Regions from separate parts of the Stappia sp. genome, predicted to be linked through region 1. Evidence: riboswitches for the same ligand, from Rfam matches in the RefSeq annotation. Region 1 holds a riboswitch; each other region holds the start of a gene.
The links. Region 1 has a riboswitch for cobalamin ahead of ABL312_RS09565 (ABC transporter substrate-binding protein). Riboswitches for the same ligand answer to the same signal wherever they lie in the genome.
Positions count from the first base shown of each region.

Region 2: another riboswitch for cobalamin. It lies ahead of cobU (bifunctional adenosylcobinamide kinase/adenosylcobinamide-phosphate guanylyltransferase); the one in region 1 lies ahead of ABL312_RS09565 (ABC transporter substrate-binding protein).
Region 3: another riboswitch for cobalamin. It lies ahead of ABL312_RS09045 (CbtB domain-containing protein); the one in region 1 lies ahead of ABL312_RS09565 (ABC transporter substrate-binding protein).

Region 1 is NZ_CP157793.1:2,182,924-2,187,906, forward strand. Features, by position in the region: gene ABL312_RS09550 (hypothetical protein) at 65-367, shown strand; gene ABL312_RS09555 (cobalamin-binding protein) at 372-1,172, shown strand; gene ABL312_RS09560 (DUF1289 domain-containing protein) at 1,169-2,053, shown strand; cobalamin riboswitch at 2,248-2,454, shown strand; gene ABL312_RS09565 (ABC transporter substrate-binding protein) at 2,613-4,571, shown strand; gene ABL312_RS09570 (ABC transporter permease) at 4,568-4,983, shown strand, end outside.
Region 2 is NZ_CP157793.1:1,110,077-1,115,059, reverse strand. Features, by position in the region: gene cobN (cobaltochelatase subunit CobN) at 1-2,045, opposite strand, end outside; gene cobW (cobalamin biosynthesis protein CobW) at 2,071-3,171, opposite strand; gene cobU (bifunctional adenosylcobinamide kinase/adenosylcobinamide-phosphate guanylyltransferase) at 3,168-3,725, opposite strand; cobalamin riboswitch at 3,853-4,077, opposite strand; tRNA gene ABL312_RS04875 (tRNA-Asn) at 4,304-4,379, shown strand; gene ABL312_RS04870 (leucine-rich repeat domain-containing protein) at 4,560-4,983, shown strand, end outside.
Region 3 is NZ_CP157793.1:2,056,904-2,061,886, forward strand. Features, by position in the region: gene ABL312_RS09025 (BCCT family transporter) at 1-993, shown strand, start outside; gene ABL312_RS09030 (hypothetical protein) at 980-1,126, shown strand; gene ABL312_RS09035 (hypothetical protein) at 1,142-1,777, opposite strand; gene ABL312_RS09040 (CbtA family protein) at 1,913-2,623, opposite strand; gene ABL312_RS09045 (CbtB domain-containing protein) at 2,636-2,806, opposite strand; cobalamin riboswitch at 2,836-3,085, opposite strand; gene ABL312_RS09050 (DNA-formamidopyrimidine glycosylase family protein) at 3,130-3,927, opposite strand; gene ppsA (phosphoenolpyruvate synthase) at 4,070-4,983, opposite strand, start outside.

The DNA of each region.
Region 1 (4,983 bases):
ACGACAGTCGCCTCGCGAGATCGCCGCTGCCCGATGCGCTTCTGCCCCTTGCGCGGAGGGCGCGATGCTTCTGGAACGCACGATTTCGCAACTCGACATAGGCCCGGTCTCCCCCACGCGGGCGGCCGAACTCGGCCAGCTCGGCTACATGCAGTGGCTGGGAGCGCTCGGGTCCATGGCCGACTACCGCGCGGAGGCCATGCGCGCCTATACGGCGGCGCACCCCTTCATCCGCACCTCGCCCGCCATCGCCGTCTTCTGCGATCTCCTCGTCGCCTCGACCCGGATGCCGATCGAACCGCTGCCGCTGGCGCTGCCCGCGCGCCAGCGACGCGGCGGCGCGCAGGCCCGGCGCGCGGCGATCTGACGGCATGCGACGCTTTCCGCCCGAACGCATCGTCTGCCTGACCGAGGAAACCGTCGAGACGCTCTATCTTCTGGGCGAGCAGGATCGGATCGTCGGCGTTTCCGGCTACGCGGTGCGCCCGAAAGGCGTGCGGCAGGAAAAGCCGCGCGTCTCGGCCTTCACCTCCGCCGATATCCCGAAGATCCTGGCGCTCGACCCGGACCTCGTTCTGACCTTCTCGGACCTGCAGGCGGAGATCGCCGCGGAACTGATCCGGGCCGGGGTGACGGTGACCGCCTACAACCAGCGCGACGTGGCGGGCATCCTCGCAATGATCCGGCATCTCGGCGCGACGGTGGGTCAGGCGGCCGGAGCCGCGCGGCTGGCCGACCGCTATGAGCGACGGCTGGCGCAGGTCGCGGCGCAAGCCGAGGGCCGTCCGCGCCCGACCGTCTATTTCGAGGAATGGGACGAGCCGCTGATCACCGGCATCGGCTGGGTGTCGGAGCTGATCGGGATCGCGGGCGGGCGCGAGGCCTTTCCGGAACTGGCCGGCAAGGACAAGGCAAGGGACCGCATCGTGACGCCGGATCGGGTGATCGCGGCCGCGCCCGATGTCATCCTCGCCTCGTGGTGCGGCAAGAAGGTGCGTCCCGAGAGAATCGCGGGCCGGCCGGGCTGGGACACCATTCCGGCGGTGCGCACCGGCCGCATCACCGAGATCAAGTCGCCGCTGATCCTGCAGCCCGGCCCGGCCGCGCTGACCGACGGGCTCGACGCGATCCTCGCCGCGCTCGCCCCGCCCCCGGAGAGGGAGACCCCATGACAAACGCCAGCCCGTGTGTGGGAACCTGCAAGCTCGACCCGGAGACCGGCTGGTGTCTGGGCTGCGCGCGAACGGGCGACGAGATCGCCGGATGGGGCAGCCGGACGCAGGCGGCGCGCGCGGCGATCTGGGCGGCCCTGCCGGACCGGTTCGCACAACTCGGCGTCGCCTGTCGCCGCCTCCCCTGGGATACGGACGAGATCCGCGATTTCGTGATCTGCTCCCTGCGGGACGTTACGGGAACCTGGGTCACCGGCGTCGTCGGCGCGGTGGCGGAGTTCACGGCGCCACCGGGATCCAGGACGCGGGTCTCCCGCGACGGTCAGGACATCGTGGCGGTGACCGATGGCGGCGCGCTGCGCTTTGCGATCGACGACGACGTGCGCGCGCTCACCTTCGATCCGCCCGAGACGCCGCCCGAGCGCCAACGAATTCTTCTCGCGGTCACGCGCGAGCGGAGGCGCCCGCCCGCCGCGTCGACGGTCTCCGCGCTTGGACAGGACACCGGGGCAATCGACGCCGAGGCGCGACAGGCGCATCTCTTCGATCTGGGCCTGGGGCGCAAGGAGGCGCGCTTCTGCCTGCGCTGCGACCCCGGTGCGGCACGCGATGCGCTGGCCTCGGTATGCGGCACGCGGCCGGACGAGGCTCTTCCTCGCATCGGCGCGACCCTCGTTGCGCGAAGCCCGACGCGCGTCGTCGAAAGCGCGCTCGGACGCATCGAGGTGGCCACGCCGATCCCGTCCCCGGGCAGCAGCTCTCCGGCGGGACCGCACACGCATCTGCTGCCGGATCATCTCGCCACGGGCCGCGCGCTGCCAGCGGGCATGGATCTGCCGCGCGCCTATCTTCCAGGAGCGCTGTTCCACCCGGCGCGCTGAAGACGCGCGCGAGGCGCCATCCCTGGGGTCGCAGGCGCGCCGGCCCTCACTGGGGAGTGGCCGGTCCCGGCGCGGGGCAGGCGCGGGGCATGGGGCGTCCCGCGCCGCTGCCCGCTCTTGCGCCATCCATCAAAGCGCGCGCTGTCCACTGGAGGCTTGGAAATCCGGATTGACCGGCGCCATGGTTTGGCATCTTCTGGCGACCGTCAGCAGGTCGTCACTTCCCGGTGACGCTAAGAGGGAACGTGGTGCGGGCGATTGCCGCCCCAGGCCACGGCTGCCCCCGCAACTGTAAGCGAAGCGTTGACACCCGATATGCCACTGGCCGCGGCGCGGCTGGGAAGGCGGGTGCCAACAAGGCTTCGTGAGCCAGGAGACCTGCCTGCTGAGGAACATCAATCGACCGGGCGGGGTGTCCTGGTGGGAGTGGACCGATGCATGACGCCGCAGCGGCGCAACCAGCGCCATTGATCCGTAAGGTGCCAGCGATCCGTGCGATCACGGCGCCGTGCGTCCCGACCTGCCCCCCGGCCACATTGCGGTCTGTGGGCAGGCGATCATGGATACCGACGACAGGCTGACGCTCTCCATCTGTCTGCGCTGCCGCGACGGGCGCGAAGAGCGCGACTTCGACCTCGACCAGAGGGGCGGTCGCCGTCTGGCACGCGCCGTCGCCTCGGTGTTCGGCGGAAGTCGCGCCGCCCGGCGCGGGGTCCGCTTGCGCGGCGTCAACTGCATGAGCCAGTGCAAACGGCCCTGCACCATCGCGCTGACCGGGCCGGACCGCTTCACCTACCTCTTCGGCGATCTCGCCCCGGACCTCCACGCCCGTGACGTTCTGACCGTTGCCGCTGCCTATGCCGACGCACCGGGCGGATTTCTGCGACGGCCCGACCGTCCGGAGGTGCTGCGCGCGGGCATCCTGGGGCGCATCCCGCCCATCGCGTTTTCAGGCGACCAGGTGGAACCGCTTGCCCCTGCATCCCCACGCCCACACACACCCACACCCACACAAGGAGACCAAGGGAACATGAAACTCTTCGCCATAGCGAAACTGGCAGCAACAGCGTCCGTCGCCGCCGCGCTGCTGTCACCGGTCGCCGTGCTCGCCGACGAGGTGACCATCGGCCAGACATTCATCGCCCCCGGCCTCGACCCGGCCGAGGGTTCCAACGGCTGGGCGCTGGTCAGCCACGGGATCGCCGAACAATTGTTCCGCGTGTCTCGGGAGGGAGAGGTCGTGCCGAACCTTGCGGCATCGGCGGCACGGAACGACGACGGCACCTGGACCGTGGAACTTGCGCCGAACCGGTTCTTTTCCGACGGGACGCCGGTCACGGCCGAGGCGGTCGCCACGGCGCTCAACCGCACCGGCGAAGCCAACCCCTCGGCCCGCGCAACGGCCGGGCGGCTGACCTTCACCGCCGTGGATGCGGACACGCTGACGGTCGCGACGGCGCACCCCACCGCGATCCTGCCGTCGATCCTCGCCGAATGGGCCTTCACCGTCTATCGCATGCAGGGCGATACGCCGATCTTCACCGGCCCGTTTGCCGTGGCGGAGTTCGAGCCCGGCGGTTCGATCGACATGGTCCCCAACGCGCATTACGCGAACGCCGACGCCCGGCCCGACATCACGCTGCGCCGTATCGCGGATGGGCAGTCGCTGGCGCTCGCCTTCGCCTCGGGCGAACTGGACATGGCCTTCAACCTTCCGGTCGAGACGCTCCCGATGCTGGACGCCGCCGAGGGCGAGACCGTGTCCTTCCCCGTCGCCTATCAGTACATGATGTGGATGAACACGCGCAGCCCGGTCCTGGCCGACCCGCGCGTGCGCCGCGCCATCGATCTCGCGATCAGTCGTGACGACCTCGTGGCGGCGGCCCAGGCGGGCGTGCCGGCGACCGGCGCCTTCGCGCAAACCTTTCCCTTCGCGGCCGAAGGTCCGCTTCCGCACGATCCTGACCGCGCCGCCGCGCTGCTCGACGCGGCCGGCTGGACCATGGGCGAGGACGGGGTGCGCGTGCGTGACGGCGAGCGGCTCGAGCTGGTGCTCTATGCCTATCCGCAGCGCCCGGACCTGGTGACCTTCCAGCCGGTCGTCCGCGCCGCCCTCGCGCAGATCGGGATCGGCGTGAAGACCCAGGTGACGGAAACGCCGAGCGACGTCGCGGCGAGCGGTGCGTTCGACCTTTTCCTCTGGGCGCAGCACACGGCGCCGGCGGGCGATCCGGGCCTGTTCCTGTCGCTCTTCTTCGAAACCGACGCCGCGCGGAACTACAGCGGCTGGTCGAACGCCGACTACGATGCCCTGATCGCGGATCTTCGCACGGCCGGCGATCCCGAGGTGCGCATCGACCTCGCCCGGCAAGCGCAGGAGATCATCGCGGCGGAGGCCCCGGTGGCCTTCCTCGTCACGCCCGAATGGCATGTCGGCCTGTCGCCGGCGCTGGCCGGATACGAGCCCTGGGGGTCGGACTACTACGTGATCCGCCCCGACCTCGTCGTCGCCGAATGACCGCCATGGTGGCGACGGCGCGCGGCGTCGGACGGCTGGCGCTGTCCTGGCTCGCCGTCGTCGCCACAGTCTTTGTCCTGCTGCGCGCGATGCCGGGCGATCCGGTCGAGGTGTTTCTCGCACAGACCAACATCGCCGCCGGCCCCGAGACCGTTGCCGCCTACCGCGCGCGATGGGGGCTGGACGGCCCCCTCGCGGCGCAGTTCCTGCAATGGGTCCTCGGCTTCGTCACCTTCGACTGGGGGGTGTCGTTCGAGACGGGCCGACCCGTGGCGGAGGAACTCGCGGGCCGCGCCCCCTATTCGGCCGCGATCGGCTTCGGGGGCATGGCTCTGGCGGTGGCCGGCGGCTTCTGCCTCGGCTTCGCCGCCGCGCATCGGCCGGGGGGATGGGCCGATGCCGCCTCGCGCGT
Region 2 (4,983 bases), 1.1 Mb from region 1:
TGCGCGTCGAGCCGGGCGAGACGGGTCTCCTCGTCCATCGCGTCGGTGAGGCCGATGTCCGCATCGAGCCCGGCGCGCGTCGCGGCATCGAGAATATCGCGGGTCAGCGCCTTGAGCCGGCGCGGATCGACGCCTTGGGCCAGATAATACTCGTCGAGCAGCACCTCGAGTTCGGCGGCGACGCCGTGGCTTTCGGCGCGCGTCAGCGGCGGCGTCAGGTGATCGACGATGACGGCCGAGGTACGGCGCTTGGCCTGCGCGCCCTCGCCCGGATCGTTGACGATGAAGGGATAGACGTTCGGCACGGGGCCGAGCACGGCCTCGGGGTAGCAGGCCGCGCTCAGCGCCAGCGCCTTGCCCGGCAGCCATTCCAGATTGCCGTGCTTGCCCAGATGCACCACCGCATCGATCCCGAAAACCGCGCGCAGCCAGATGTAGAAGGCGAAATAGTGATGCGGCGGCACCAGATCCGGGTCGTGATAGGTCTCCTTCGGATCGATGTTGTAGCCGCGCGCCGGCTGGATGCCGACGACCACCTGCCCGAAGGTCGTGACCGCGAGCCGAAAGGCGCCCTCCGCCACATGCGGGTCGCGCTCCGGCGCGCCCCAGCGGTCGGTGACCGCATCGCGAACGCGCGCGGGCAGCCGCGCGAAGTGGTCGCGATAGATGTCGAGATCGAGCGTCGCGCCGCCGGTGCGCACCGTGCGGTCGGCGAGTGCGTTGGTCGGCCCGGAACTGATGACCTCCATCAGCGCCGCGCTGTCGGCCGGCCGCCCCTCGACGCGGTAACCCTCGCGGGCGAGGGCGGCCAGCACGTTGACGCAGGAGGCCGGCGTGTCGAGGCCGACGCCATTCGCCAGCCGTCCGTCCTTGTTGGGATAATTGGCGAGCACCAGCGCGATTTTCTTCTCCGCTGCCGGCATTTGGCGCAGCCGCGCCCAGCGCGCGGCGAGATCGGCAACAAAGCCGATGCGGTCCGCCTTCGGCACGAAGCGCACGGGCCGCGACTGGGTCAAGGTGTCGCGTTCTCCCTGCTCCTTGAAGGAGACGGCCCGCGTGGTGATGCGTCCGTCGACCTCGGGCAGCACCACATGCATGGCGAGATCGCGGATCGACAGGCCCTGATCGGCGTCGTTCCACCCGTCCTGAGAGGACGAGGCGAAGATCGCCTGAAGCACGGGCGCGCCTGGCGCATCAAGTGGGGTCGGCTCATGCGCGCGCCCCGCCTTCGACACGGCGAAGGCAGTGGCATTAACCACCACGTCCGGCGGCGCGGCCTCGAACAGCGCCGCCAGAACGCCGGCCGATTCCGCCTCCTTCAGCGAGGCGACGAAGACCGGCAGCGGGTTGAGGCCGCGCTCCCGGAACGCCGCCACCAGCGCGTCGACGGGGGCGGTCTGCCCGCCCTGCAGCAGCGCCCGATAGAACACGAGCGCCGCGACAGGGGCCTCTGCATCGTCCCAGGTGGCCGTGAGATCGGAAAGCCCGGGCGCCGACACCCCCGGCAGATAAAGACCCGCGCGCGACAGCGGACGCGGCGGATCGGGCTCCGCCGCACCTTCAAGAAGATGCGCCGCATAGCGCAGCATGTTGTCGGCGTTCTCCGGCCCGCCCTCGACCAGATAGCGCCACAGCCGCTCGACCGCGCCCGCCTCCAGCGTGGAGCGGGCCGCGAGATCGGCGTCCCAGCGGTCGTCACCGGGCATCACGGCGAGCGCAATGCCATGGCCGCGCGCCAGTTCCGTCAGCCGCTCCAGCCCGTAGGGCCAGTATTCCGCGCCGCCGAGCAGCCGCAGCACGATCAGCCGCGCGCCCTGTGCCGTCGTCTCGGCATAAAGGTCCACCGAATAGGGATGCGACAGCGCCAGGAAACTGGCAAGCCGCAACCCCGGCGCCCGCTCCCCGAGCCGCTCGGCGGCGGCCGCCAGCGCCGACAGCTCCGTGTCGGCGGCCGACAGGACGAGAAGATCGGCGGGCGACTGCTCCAGGTCGACCGCCTCGTCGCCCTGATCGATCGCCCCGCTGCGGCCGGCGAGAATATGCATGCGCGCGCCCCGTCCGATGCCGGCCTCAGGCGGCGTCCGCCTCGGCGAGCAGTCCACGCACACGCGCGACATCGAAGCCGGCGACCCCGATCGCCACGAGATGGCCGGGCGCGCGCGCGTCGCGGGCGAACCATGCCTCCACCCGCGGGCCGACCGCCTGCACCATGGCGGGTGCCGCCTTGCCAGAAACCGCGACGGCACCCTTGATCCGCAAGACGCCGGGAAGCGCCATCGCGGCGGCGACGCGCGCCTCCAGATCCTTGAGCGACGCCACGGCAGGCACCGCGATCACATGGCTTTCGAAGTCGTCGTGATCGTGGTCGTGATGATGGTGATGATCGTGGTCGTCGTGATCGTCGTGGTGGTGGGGGTGGTGACCGCTCTCGTGATGGCTTTCGCGGCCCGTCATGTCGTCTTCCGAGGCGCTGCCGCGCCCGAGCAGCACGTCGGCCGAGAGGACGCCCTTTTCCGCCGCGACGATCTCCACCGCCGGGCGCAGACGCGCGGCGACCTTCGCCCGCACCGCCTCCAGCGCGGCGGCGTCGACCAGATCCGCCTTGTTGAGCACCACGAGATCGGCGCAGCGCAGCTGGTCCTCGAAGAGTTCCTCGACCGGGCTGTCGTGGTCGAGCGCGTCGTCGGCCGCCCTTTGGGCCGCGACCGCCGCCTCGTCGCTGGCGACCCGGCCTTCGGCCACGGCGGCCGTGTCGACCACCGTCACCACCGCGTCGACGGTGACGCGCGTCTTGACGCTCGGCCAGGAAAAGGCCCGCACCAGCGGCTGCGGCAGCGCCAGCCCCGACGTCTCGATGACGATGTGATCGGGCGCCTCGTCCCGGTCGATCAGCATTTCCATGGTCGGCAGGAAATCGTCGGCCACCGTGCAGCAGATGCAGCCGTTGGTGAGTTCCACCACATCGTCGGCCGCGCAATCGGGATCGGCGCAGCCGTCGACCAGCGCGCCGTCGAAGCCCATGTCGCCGAACTCGTTTACGATGAGCGCGATGCGCTGCCCCCTGGCCTCGCGCAGGAGGTTGGCGAGCAGTGTCGTCTTGCCCGCCCCCAGAAAGCCGGTGACGATGGTGGCGGGGATTTTCGGCTTCGGCGCCTTTGCGGATGCGGTCATAGGCGGATCTCCGGTTGGCTGGCGTTCGGTTTGAGGACGAGCGGCAGGCCGGCGGCGACGAGCACCGCCGCCTCGCAGGCCTGGGCCATCATGCGGTTGAGGCGGCCCTGTTCGTCGCGGAAGCGCCGGGCGAGCGCGTTTTCGGGCACGATGCCGGAGCCGACCTCATTGGTGACGAGCACCACAGGCCCGGCCGCGCCGCGCACGGACTCGGCGAGCGCGGCCACCTCGGCGGGGATATCGGCTTCGGCGAAGAGACAATTGGACAGCCACAGCGTCAGGCAGTCGACCAGCACGGCGCGATCGGGCGCGGCCTCGCGGGCGATCACCTCGGCGACGGCGCGCTGTTCCTCGATTGTCGTCCACCCGGGGCCGCGCTGATCGCGATGGCGGGCGATGCGCGCCTCCATCTCGGCATCGAAGGCGCCGCAGGTCGCGACATAGACGGGCTCGCGGCCGCTGGCACGGATGAGCCCTTCGGCGAAAAGGCTCTTGCCGGAGCGCGCGCCGCCGGTCACCAGCACGCTGCGCACGGCCGGGGCGGCCTCCGTCATGGCGCGGCGCGCGACGCGGCCGGGACACGGCCCGGCGGGTGCGGGAACGGGAAATCACCTGCGCCGGGGGGAGGCCCGGCGACTGCGAGACGAATCATGGAGCCCTCCTGCCGTCCACCCGACGGCGCGTGACGCGGTTTCGGCCGGCTCGTCTCCTGGCTTACGGGTCGTCGCCCGGCCCTGCCCTTCCCGGGCTTGTCGCCCAGTGGTCATGCAGGAAGGCTCGCCGCTCACAGTTGCGGGGGCAGCTGCGGATTCGGGAGCCCTGATTGGGTCCTCCCCCACCGCATTCCGAATTTCTCCTCCCGCGGACTTCGTCCGCTGCGGGAAGACCGGACATGCCTATCCTTACCGCGCCGGACGGGCTTCAACAAGAGCGGGCACGCACGCCACGCGCCGCGCCGCCCACTGCAAACCTGCAAGCCCGCGCACCGACAACCGCGCCGCCACCCCATGGCGCTGCCGCGATGGCCAACGCCCGCGCTGTGGAAAAGTTTTCCGACAAAAGGCTTGGCAAATCGGGACGGGATTTGCTAGAAGCTCGCCACCGACGCGATGCACTGCATCGCCAAGCGTGATCCCCGGTAGCTCAGTTGGTAGAGCAAGCGGCTGTTAACCGCTGGGTCGCTGGTTCGAGTCCGGCCCGGGGAGCCACCACGCTCCTGTTTGATTGTCCTCCCGACATTGACAGATCTTGACCACGCCGCGCATTGACGATGCTGCGGCCTTATGCGTTATCCCGCCTTTCCTGCCTCTTACCCGTGTCCGTTGCGCCTGTCGTCGGCCGTATGCTGTGATCGCGGCATTCGAGTCGTCGATTGAAGGATATGGGCATTGTCTGACAAGGATCGGATGGCCGCCGGAGAGGAAGAAGCCCGGCGCCGGATCGCGGCGTGCAAGGCAGCCCGAAACGAGGAGCTCGACCTCGGCGGTCTGGCCTTGCAGGCGTTTCCGCCGGAGGTTCTGGAGTTGACATGGCTGAAACGGCTCTTTCTCGGCCTGTCGGCAAACGCCCGGAAAATGCCGTGGTTCAGAGTCACTGAAGACGACAAACAAACAGCGAACGTGTTTCAGACGTTACCAAGCGAATTTTCATCCGCGCTATCGCGTCTGGAAGTGCTTGACCTGAGTTGGTTGCCAATTTCAGACCTGTCCCCGCTTCACGACCTTGATCACATGCGGGGTCTAAACTGCGCCTTCACACTTGTGGACAACCTCTCGCCACTTCGAAAATCCGCGAACCTCGTTTACCTCGTGT
Region 3 (4,983 bases), 130 kb from region 1:
TTTCCCGGCGAGACCTGGGCCCGGATCGTCGGCTGGCTGAGCGATTTCATGGCCATCGCGGCGATCGCCATCGGTGTCGGGGGCTCCATCGCCATGGGCGTCTTCCAGGTGGCCGCCGGCGTCGACGTGCTGCTCGGCGGCGACGGCGCGGGCGCCTGGCTGATCGCGCTGGTCTTCGCGCTGATGGTCGGGTGCTACATCCCACCGCTGCTGGTCGACCTCGGCAGCGGCATGTCGCGGCTGTCCAATCTGGCCATGGCCATCGCCGTCGCGCTTGTGGTCTTCACCGTGGTGCTGGGGCCGACGCAATATCTGCTCAATTCGGTCCTCGGCGGCTTCGGAAACTACGTGACGCAGGCAATCCCGCGCGGCTTCCAGACCTTCACCTTTTTCGACGACGCGGTGGCCCGCTGGTTCAGCGACTGGACACTGACCTACATGGTCTGGTGGATCGCCTGGGGGCCCTTCGTCGGCGTCTTCGTGGCGCGCATCTCGCGCGGGCGCACAATCCGGGAGTTCGTGCTCGGCGTGCTCATCGGGCCGACGCTGTTTTCGGTGCTGTGGTTCGGCGCCTTCGGCGGCATCGGCCTGTTCGACACGCTCAACAACGGCGGCGGGCTGATCGAATTGACCAGGACCGACGTCGACCGCGTGACCTTCGGCCTGCTGGAGCGCCTGCCGTTCACCACGCTGACGACGCTGGCGACCATCGCCGCCGCCTTCCTCTTCATCGTCACCAGCGTGGTCAGCGCCGCCTTCGTGCTCGGCACCTTCTCCAGCAACGGCGATCCCGACCCGGCGCCGCGCCTGCGCCTCGTGTGGGGCGTGCTGCTCGGCCTGCTCGGCGCCGGCATGATCCTGTCGGGCTCCATCGACGCGGTGAAGACGCTGATCGCGCTCGGCGCCCTGCCCTTCGTCTTCATTCTCGTGCTGCTCGTGGTGTGCTTCCTGCGCGCCCTCGGCCAGGAAGGATCGCGCCATGCTGATCGGTGACCTGCTCGACACGCTGCTCAACCTCGGCACCTTCGCCTTCATCGGTGCGATGATCTGGATCGCGACCCGCAAGCTGCCCACAGCGGAGGAGAAGACGTCGGACCGCGACGCCTCCGACCGAAACAAGACGTAGCACCGCTCCCCGGCGTCAGGATCCCCCGTCGACCGTGACCTCGCCGGCCGTCACCTCGGCGGACAGCGGCGTGTCGCCGACGGCGATCTGCCGGTGATCGTTGGTCGTCAGCGTGACCTTGACGCGGGCCCCTTCGGGCAGCGCATCGAAATGCATCCAGGGCGCATAGAGCCGCGCGACCTTCTCGCCATCCACATAGACATGGGCGTGCCCCTCGCCGGGCACATGCGGCCCGCTCGCGCGCTCGGGCGCGAAGCGAAAACCCGCCGTCTCGACATGCAGGTTCCAGCCGGCCGACGCACCGCGGGCGAGCGACACATCAAGCGTCGGCGCCCCCGGTCCCGGCGGCACCGAAAACACCTCGTCGTGGCTGTGGGCAGCGGCGACCGCGCCCTGAGAGGTGCAGATGTCGAACAGGGAATCGTCCGCCCGCGCGACCGGCTGCGACAACAGGGCGGTCGCATCGGCGCGCGGCTGGGCAAAGGCGGCGGCGGACCGCGCGTGCCCGTGAGCCACGTGTCCCGCACCAGCGTGCCCGCCCGGACCGTGTTCGTGGCCATCGAGGGTGATGCCATTGCCGGCGGCGGCGACGAAGCCGATGCCGCCGCCGAACAGGAGACCGATGCCGAGAAGGGCAAGTCCACGGTCCATCTCACAGTCTTTCCATCTCGGATCGCGCCCCGCGCCGATCCGGTTGCGTCACCCCGGGAGCGCTGCGGCGGTCGACCGTTCCGGGCGCGGGGAAGATCCCGGCGCCCGGAGGTGTCCCGTGTCCCGTGTTCCGCGTCAGGACCCGGCTTGGGCGGTCTGGGCCGCGCCGGCGCGGGCGCCCTCGCGCTGCCAGAAGTATCCGGCGAAACAGCCGAGGAGCACCCAGGCGGCAAGGCCGATCCCGAAGGCGCGGGCGGCGAACAGTGCCCCGATCTCCGTCGGCACGGGTCCGGTGAAGACGTCAGGTTCCGGCGCGCCGATGACATGCGGGGCGAGCAGCAGCACGGCGGCCGCGCCCCAGGCCACGAAGCCGCGCCCGAAGGCGATCAGCCATATGGCCAGTCCGGCGGTCGCAACGGTGGCGAACCACCAGATCTGCCGGTCGAAGACATCGGCCGCCGCCACGCCCGGCACTTCCGGCGCGAGCGAAAAGCCCGGCGCGAAATGCACCGCGACGAAACCGGCGATGCCCCAAAGAATGCCGCTGCGCGCGGTGATCCGCGTGCCCCGGCTTTCGGCATGGGCCATCAGCGCCACGAGGATCAGCGCGTAGCCGGTGTAGGTGAGCATGGTGAAGAGCACGCTCAGCCCGTCGCGCAGCGGGTCGAAGGCGAGAACGTCCTGATGGGCACTGACGGGGGTGCCCCCGAAATGCACGAGGGCGCCCGATTCATAGAGTTCCGCGTGCAGCAGAACAGGTTGCACGAAAGCGAGCTGCAGCAGGGCGGCGATCAGCCCGGCCGCAGCGCCAGCGAACACGGCGCTGGCAACGATGCGGGAAAACATGGCGCGGCGGCGTCAGTGACAGGGGAAGCCGGTCGCGTGGCGCACGTCATGCGCCGCGTCGTGCAGCGCGCTTGCCTGGACGTGGCCCGTCACGGTGACGATCGCCAGCCCGAACAGGGCGGCCAGAACGATCCCGGCAAGGCCGGAGCGGCTCGCCGAAGCGGTCGAAACATGTGCAGTCATGATGCCTCCTTGCCGTCACACCCGACGGCCGGTTGTCGTGATCGCCTGGCAGGTCTCCTGGCTCGCGGGTCACGGCTTCCGCACCACCTTCCCCGGACGCCCGGCGGCGCATCGCGCCACGGACGGATCCGAGTGGTTTAACGGGCGGTCGCTCTCCGCATACAGTCGCGGGGGCGGCTTCGGCATCGGGCCCCCGACATGGGTCGGCCCTGTCCGAATTCCCTATTGAGTTCGGCGCGCTCAGGCGCGCTTGCGAACACCAAGCCCGATCAGCCTACACGCTTTTCGGGCGCTGACAAGCGCCGGCACCACCCGCGCGCGCCTCAGTCGGGCGCGGCGGCCGGCGCGGGCTGGCAGGCGGGGCAGACAAAGGCGCGGCGCGCGTCGAGCTCGATCCGGGCGATCGCGCCGCCGCAGGCCGGGCACACGTCCTTGTTGAAGATATTGACGCGCTCGCGGTAGCGCCCCTTGCCCGGCGGGGCGTCGTCGATCGTGACGATGGCATTGCGCCGCACCCCGATCTCCAGCAGATGCACCGCGTCGGCCCAGATCCGCTCGAGCGCCGCGCGCGGCAGGTCCCGCCCCGGCGTATCCGGATGAATGCCCTGCCGCCAGAGGATTTCGGTGCGGTAGATGTTGCCGATACCGGCCATCACCGATTGGTTCATGATGAGCCGACCGATCCCGGTCCGGCTGCGGGCGATGCGCGAGAACGCCCGCTCGGGGTCGGCATCGGCCCGCAACACGTCCGGGCCGATGCGCGCGACCACGGCCGAAAGCCCGTCGGGATCGAGCACCTCGCAGATCGTCGGACCGTTGATGTCCACCAGATGCGTGTCGCCGACGAGGCGCACCCGCACCGCCCCGACGGGGTCGGGCGCCGGCAGCCGACGCTTGCGAATGCGCCCGAAGAGGCCGAGATGCACATGCAGGACGTCACCACCCTCGAAGCGGTAGATCAGATGCTTGCCGAAGGCCTCGACGCCCGTGCAACGGCGCTCGTCGAGCCGGGCCGCGCCCTCGGAAAAGCGCCCCTGCGGCGAGGACACGGCCAGCACGGAGCCGGCGAACAGGCGATGGTGATCGCGCGCGGCGCGATGGATCGTATGCCCCTCGGGCATGGCACCTCCGGAATGAGACGAAGCGCCGGCGGGATGACGCGACAGGTCGGGCGGGAGCGCGGGATACCGCGCCCTTCTCTACGACGCGCCCCGGCGATTCGGATCAGCACCGGCCGCGCGCGCCCTGGATGCCCGGTCCGCCTCAGGCGTCGCGCCGCCCGGCTTCGGCCGCCGCCACATGCCGTTTGACCGCGACGAAGCTGTCCGGCGTCACCGACAGGGAGTCGATGCCGCAGCCCACGAGAAAGCGGGCGAACTCCGGGTGATCGCTCGGCGCCTGGCCGCACAGCCCCACCTTCGCGCCGCTTGCCTGCGCCGCGCGGATGACGTTGGCGATCATCCATTCGACCGCCTCGTTGCGCTCGTCGAAGAGATGCGACAGCAGTTCGGAATCCCGGTCGACGCCCAGCGTCAGCTGCGTCAGGTCGTTGGAGCCGATGGAAAACCCGTCGAACCGCTCGGCGAAGGCATCGGCCAGCACAACATTGGCCGGGATCTCGCACATGACATAGACCTTCAGCCCGTCCTCGCCGCGCCGCAGCCCGTTCTCGGCCATCACGGCGAGCACCTTGTCGGCCTCCTCGGGCGAGCGGCAGAAGGGGATCATGACGATGGCATTGGCGAAGCCCATCCGCTCGCGCAGCCGCCGGATCGCGCGGCATTCGAGCGCGAAGCCGTCGCGATAGGCCGGCGAATAGTAGCGCGACGCGCCGCGAAACCCGATCATCGGGTTTTCCTCCCGCGGCTCGAAATCGGCCCCGCCGAGCAGATTGGCGTATTCGTTGGTCTTGAAATCGCTCATGCGGATGATGACCGGACGCGGATGCACGGCGGCCGCGATGCGCCCCAGATCGCGCGCGAGACGGTCGACGAAATACTCGGTCTTCTCAGCGTAACCGGCGGTCAACGCCTCGATTTCGGCCCGCGTGTCCGCATCGGTGACGCGCTCGAAATGGGCGAGCGCCATCGGGTGCACGCGGATGTGGTTGGCGATCACGAACTCCATGCGCGCGAGCCCGACGCCATCCGCCGGCATCCGCCACCAGCGAAAGGCGG